One region of the Streptomyces sp. NPDC042371 genome, then DNA from elsewhere that is predicted to be linked to it. Evidence: riboswitches for the same ligand, from Rfam matches in the RefSeq annotation. Region 1 holds a riboswitch; the other holds the start of a gene.
The links. Region 1 has a riboswitch for cobalamin ahead of AC068B_RS06445 (ribonucleoside-diphosphate reductase subunit alpha). Riboswitches for the same ligand answer to the same signal wherever they lie in the genome.
Positions count from the first base shown of each region.

Region 1 (3,201 bases):
AGCTGGTGGGCATCCAGGCCGTCCTCGACGTCATGGGGATCGGCGGCGGCCCGGACACCAACTGGTTCATCAAGGACCTGCCGCTGCTGATCGCGTTCGCGGTGCTCGCCGCGTACACCTACTCGTCGGGTCTGCGCGCGCCCGCGCTGATCGCGTTCGTGAAGGACGGTCTGATCTATCTCGTCATCGCCGTCGCGATCATCTACATCCCGATCAAGCTCGGCGGCTTCGACGAGATCTTCCAGGCCGCGAACGAGAAGTTCTCAGCGGCGAACGACGCGGCGGGCAAGCCCGTCGCGGGTCTCGCACCGGGCGAGACGGGGCAGTGGACCTACGCCACGCTCGCGCTCGGCTCCGCGCTCGCGCTGTTCATGTACCCGCACTCGATCACGGCGACGCTCTCCTCCAAGAGCCGCAACGTGATCCGCCGCAACACCACGATCCTGCCGCTCTACTCGCTGATGCTGGGCCTGCTCGCGCTGCTCGGCTTCATGGCGATCGCGGCCGGGGTCAAGGTCGAGAACGGGCAGCTGGCGATCCCGCAACTGTTCGAGAACATGTTCCCCGACTGGTTCACCGGCGTCGCCTTCGCCGCCATCGGCATCGGCGCGCTCGTGCCCGCGGCGATCATGTCGATCGCGGCCGCGAACCTCTTCACGCGGAACATCTACAAGGACTTCCTCAAGCCGGACGCGACACCCGCACAGGAGTTCAAGGTCTCCAAGCTGGTCTCGCTCCTGGTGAAGGTGGGCGCGCTCGCCTTCGTCCTCACCATGGACAAGACGGTAGCGATCAACTTCCAGCTGCTCGGCGGCATCTGGATCCTGCAGACGATGCCCGCCCTGGTCGGCGGCCTGTTCACGCGGTGGTTCCACCGCTGGGCGCTGCTTGCGGGCTGGGCGGTCGGCATGGTCTACGGCACGGTCGCCGCGTACGGCGTCGCGTCGCCCACGCAGAAGCACTTCGGCGGCTCGTCCGACGAGATCCCCGGCATCGGCGAGATCGGCTACATCGGCCTCACCGCGTTCGTCCTGAACGTGGTCGTGACCGTGGTCCTCACCTTCGCCCTGAAGGCGCTGAAGGCCCCCGACGGCGTCGACGAGACGTCTCCGGAGGACTACACGGCGGACGCCGGTGACGCCGGTGTCATGGAGGAACTGCCGAAGGCGACAGCGGGCTCCGGCCACTGAGCCGACCGCTGCCGCACGTCTGCCGTACGTCTGCCGCACGTCTGCCGCACGGCACAGCGTACGACGAAGGGCCGCCGGGAAACCGGCGGCCCTTCGTCGTACAGCTCTGCGATCCGACACAAGATGTGGGCCTGCTTCAGTAAGCCAACACAAGATGTATGCTCGTGCTCGCTGTCGCCGCAGGGGAATCCGGTGCAAGTCCGGAACTGTCCCGCAACGGTAGACGTGTACGCATTTGTCGTACGCGGAGTCCGAAGACCTGCCGGCAGTGCACCCGTGTCGACCGACCCGGGTGCCGACCGTCCGGGCCTCGTGGAATGGGCCGGTGGACGCGGTACGCCGCCCTGCCCGGGTGCGCCCGTGTGTGCCATCCCCTCCCCCAGGCCCAGAGCCGAGCGAGGGAGAGCTCCACGTGACCATCGCGCCTGCCGAACCTGCGTCAGCGCTGTCACCGCAGCCCATCGACAGCACCGAGGGTACCGACGCGCCAGGGACCGCGCTGCTGCGCACCCTGACCGACCTCACCGCCGACCTTCCCGACGCCGATCCCGGCCGGGTCGCCGCCGCGGCGCTGCGCGGCCGTTCGGCCAGGGCCGACGAGGCGGAGCTCCGGACGCTCGCGACCGAGGCGGCCGCGGGGCTCATCTCCGAGGACCCCACGTACTCGAAGCTCGCGGCCAGGCTGCTCACCCTCTCCATCGCCGCCGAGGCCGCCTCCCAGGGCGTGCGCTCCTTCACCGAGTCGATCGTCGTCGGCCACCGCGAGGGCCTGATCGCCGACCGCACCGCCGACTTCGTGGGCGCCCACGCGGCCCGGCTCGACGCGCTCGTGGACACCGCGCTCGCCGACGGCGCCGACTTCCGCTTCGGCTACTTCGGCCTGCGCACCCTGCACAGCCGCTACCTGCTGCGCCACCCGATCACCCGCCAGGTCATCGAGACCCCGCAGCACTTCATGCTGCGCGTGGCGGCCGGTCTTGCGGAGGACGAGAGCGCCCGCGCCCTCGACGAAGTCGCCGCGCTGTACGGCCTGATGAGCCGACTGGACTACCTGCCGTCCTCGCCGACGCTCTTCAACTCCGGCACCCGCCACCCGCAGATGTCGTCCTGCTACCTCCTCGACTCACCGCTGGACGAGCTCGACTCCATCTACGACCGCTACCACCAGGTCGCGCGGCTCTCCAAGCACGCGGGCGGCATCGGGCTCTCCTACTCCCGCATCCGTTCCCGCGGCTCCCTCATCCGCGGCACGAACGGGCACTCCAACGGCATCGTGCCGTTCCTGAAGACCCTGGACGCCTCCGTCGCCGCCGTGAACCAGGGCGGTCGGCGCAAGGGCGCGGCCGCCGTCTACCTGGAGACCTGGCACTCCGACATCGAGGAGTTCCTGGAGCTGCGCGACAACACCGGTGAGGACGCGCGCCGCACGCACAACCTCAACCTCGCGCACTGGATCCCCGACGAGTTCATGCGCCGCGTCGCCACCGACCAGGAGTGGTCGCTGTTCTCACCGGCCGACGTGCCCGAGCTCGTCGACCTGTGGGGCGAGGAGTTCGACGCCGCCTACCGCAAGGCCGAGGCCGCCGGGCTCGCCAAGAAGACCATGTCGGCCCGGGACCTCTACGGCCGCATGATGCGCACCCTCGCGCAGACCGGCAACGGCTGGATGACCTTCAAGGACGCGGCCAACCGCACCGCCAACCAGACGGCGGAGCCCGGCCACACCGTGCACTCCTCCAACCTCTGCACGGAGATCCTGGAGGTGACGGACGACGGGGAGACCGCCGTCTGCAACCTCGGCTCGGTGAACCTCGGCGCCTTCGTCGACCCGGCCACGCAGGACATCGACTGGGAGCGGCTCGACGAGACCGTCCGCACCGCGGTGACCTTCCTCGACCGCGTCGTCGACATCAACTTCTACCCGACCGAGCAGGCCGGGCGCTCCAACGCCAAGTGGCGCCCCGTGGGCCTCGGCGCGATGGGCCTCCAGGACGTCTTCTTCCAGCTGAAG
Region 1 covers NZ_JBWKAP010000002.1:167,621-170,821, forward strand. The annotation lists gene mctP (monocarboxylate uptake permease MctP) at 1-1,190, shown strand, start outside; cobalamin riboswitch at 1,349-1,471, shown strand; gene AC068B_RS06445 (ribonucleoside-diphosphate reductase subunit alpha) at 1,603-3,201, shown strand, end outside.

Region 2 (3,201 bases), on a different contig from region 1:
CAGTTCTAGTTCGTGGAGTCCACGGACGGAAGGGGTAACGCAGCCTCCAGACAGTCGACTTGGGCGACTATTGGAACTAGTTCTAGTTATAGTGGTGGCCCCCGGCGAGGGGACCGGCGACGAGAGACGAGGCCCTCATGACCCCTCAGGTGACGGACCCGCCGGTGATCGAGCACGGCGGCGGCGTCTGGAGCATCAAGGTCCCGATCCCCGACAACCCCCTCGGCTTCACCCTCGTCCACCTCCTGGACACCGACGCGGGACCGGTCCTCGTCGACACCGGCTGGGACGACCCGGCGTCCTGGGACACCCTCACCGCCGGGCTCGCCACCTGCGGCGTCGCGGTCGCCGACGTGCACGGCGTCGTCATCACGCACCACCACCCCGACCACCACGGCCTCTCCGGCAAGGTCAGGGACGCCTCAGGGGCGTGGCTCGCCATGCACGACGCGGACGCGTCCGTGGTCCGCCGCACCCGCTCGAACCCGCCGGACCGCTGGTACGCGTACCTGGTGGACAAGCTCACCGCCGCGGGCGCGCCCGCCGACCACCTCGCCCCGCTGATCCTGGCCCGCGACGAGGGCCGCCCCCGCAAGCTTCCCGGCCTCGCCCCCGCCCTCCCCGACCGCTCCATCACCCCCGGCGAGCTCCTCGCCCTGCCCGGCCGCCGCCTGCGCGCGATCTGGACCCCCGGCCACACGCCCGGCCACGTCTGCCTCCACCTGGAGGAGGACCATCCGGCGGGCCTGCGCGGCAACGGCCGCCTCTTCTCCGGCGACCACCTGCTGCCCGGCATCACCCCGCACATCGGCCTGTACGAGGACCCCGAGTCGGAGACCGTCACCGACCCCCTCGGGGACTACCTGGACTCCCTGGAGCGCGTCGGCCGCCTCGACCCCGCGGAGGTCCTGCCCGCCCACCAGCGCACGTTCACCGACGCGCCCGCCCGCGTCCACGAGCTCCTGACCCACCACGAGGAGCGCCTGACCGGACTCCTCACCCTGCTCGCCGAGCCCCTCACCCCCTGGCAGATCGCCGAGCGCATGGAGTGGAACCGCCCCTGGGCCGAGATCCCCTACGGCTCGCGCACCATCGCCGTCTCGGAGGCCGAGGCCCATGTGCGGCGCCTGGTCAAGCTGGGGCGCGCGGAGGCCGTGCCGGGCAGCGACCCGGTCACCTTCGTGGCGGTGTGACCCGGAAGGCGCGCGGACCGGCCGGTAGAGTGAGCGCGTCGTCCTCACGTCCGCCAAGGGGGAAGCCGGTGCGAATCCGGCGCTGACCCGCAGCCGTGTGCCACTGAGCGTGGCGAGCCGGAATGCCCGGCGCGGAACGTGACCGGCTCGCTTCATCGGGACCCCCGATGAGCGGCACCGTCGAGGTATACGGAGCCGGAGCCGCCCGGTAGCCGTGCTCGCACGGTCCGTGCCGCCCCGCTCCCCGCAGGGAGAGGCAACCCGCCCCATCATGAACGTTCGTCGCAGCGCAGCGGTCCTGGCCGCCGCCGTCGCCGTGTTCGGCTCGGCCGCGGCACCGGCCGCCTTCGCGGACGACGCGAAGCCGTCGCCCTCGGCCGCGCTCCCCTCGGGCCTCTACGGCAAGACCGACCCCAAGTTCGACGGCGTCTTCCGCCAGTCGTACGCCCTGCTCGCCCAGGACACCGAGGGCGTCGTGCCCGCCACGAAGGCGGTGGACTGGCTCACCGGCCAGCAGTGCGCGAGCGGCGGCTTCGCGGCGTACCGCGCGGACGCCACCGAGCCCTGCAACTCCAAGACGGCGGTCGACAGCAACTCCACCGCCGCCGCCGTGCAGGCCCTCGCCGCGCTCGGCAAGCAGGACAAGACGGTCAAGAAGAGCGTCGACTGGCTGAAGTCCGTACAGAACAAGGACGGCGGCTGGGGCTACAACCCGGGGCTGCCCAGCGACGCGAACTCCACCGGCATCGTGGTCGGCGCGCTCGTCGCGGCGGGCCAGAACCCGGCGGCGATGAAGTCCCAGGACGGCAAGTCCGCCTACGACGCGCTGCCGAAGCTCGCCATGGACTGCGACAAGGACGGCGGCGCGTTCGGTCTCGCCGACGCCAAGTCCGGCAAGCTCTCGCCGAACGCCGACGCCACCGCGGCCGGTGTCCTCGGCAGCCTCGGCAAGGGCCTCGTCGTCTCCGCGCCCAAGAAGTCCGAGACCGCCGCGCCCAAGTGCGCGAAGCCGGACACCGCCGCGCAGGCCGCGGGCAACGGCGTGGGCTATCTGCTCGACACCCTCGGCAAGACCGACGACCACCTGATGTCGTCGATGCCGGGCTCCACGGACCAGCCGGACTTCGGCAACACGGCCGACTCCGTGCTCGCCCTCGCCGCCGCCGGACAGAGCGAGCGGGCCAAGGCGTCCGCCGACTGGCTCGCGAAGAACTCCGCGGACTGGGCGAAGCAGTCGGGCCCCGCCGCCTACTCCCAGCTGATCTTCGCCGCGCACGCGGCAGGCATGGACCCGCGCGACTTCGGCGGCGCCGACCTCGTCAAGCAGCTGAACGCCACGGGCCCGGCCCCGGAGACCGCCTCGAAGTCCCCGTCCGCTTCGGACGCGGACGAGAAGGACGACGACGGCGGCGTCAGCGTCTGGTGGATCATCGGCGTCGGCATGGTCGCGGGCATCGGCATCGGCTTCCTGTACAGCGGCAACCGCAAGAAGAAGCAGCCGTGACGCGGGGCCGTGTGCGGCGCGGCCGCCCGGCAGCCGTGGCGTTCCTCGCCGCGCTGCTGAGTGTCCTCGCCGCCGCGCCCGCCCAGGCCGCCGGTTACCGCTACTGGTCGTTCTGGGAGCGGGACGGCGAGCAGTGGACGTACGCCACCCAGGGGCCGGGCACCGCGACCCCCGACGACGGCGACGTGCAGGGCTTCCGCTTCTCGGTCTCCGACGACTCGAAGGACTCCGCGAAGCCCCGCGGCCCCGCCGACTTCGCGGACCTCTGCAAGGACACCCCGGCGAAGGACGGCCGCAAGCGCGTCGGCCTCGTCGTCGACTTCGGCACGGCGGGCGACGCCCCCGGCGGCGAGCGGCCGCCGAAGCCGCGCACCGCCTGCGCGCAGGTCGCCGAGGACGCCACCAGCGCGGAGGCCCTCGCCGCCGTCGCCAAGCCGCTGCGCTACGACAACAAGGCGCTGCTGTGCGCCATCGAGGACTACCCGAAGTCGGGCTGCGGCGAGC
Region 2 covers NZ_JBWKAP010000001.1:420,725-423,925, forward strand. The annotation lists gene AC068B_RS01880 (MBL fold metallo-hydrolase) at 138-1,193, shown strand; cobalamin riboswitch at 1,218-1,341, shown strand; gene AC068B_RS01885 (prenyltransferase/squalene oxidase repeat-containing protein) at 1,465-2,697, shown strand; gene AC068B_RS01890 (SCO2322 family protein) at 2,694-3,201, shown strand, end outside.
Region 2: it holds a riboswitch for cobalamin, as region 1 does, so the genes downstream of both, AC068B_RS01885 (prenyltransferase/squalene oxidase repeat-containing protein) here and AC068B_RS06445 (ribonucleoside-diphosphate reductase subunit alpha) in region 1, are expected to answer to the same signal.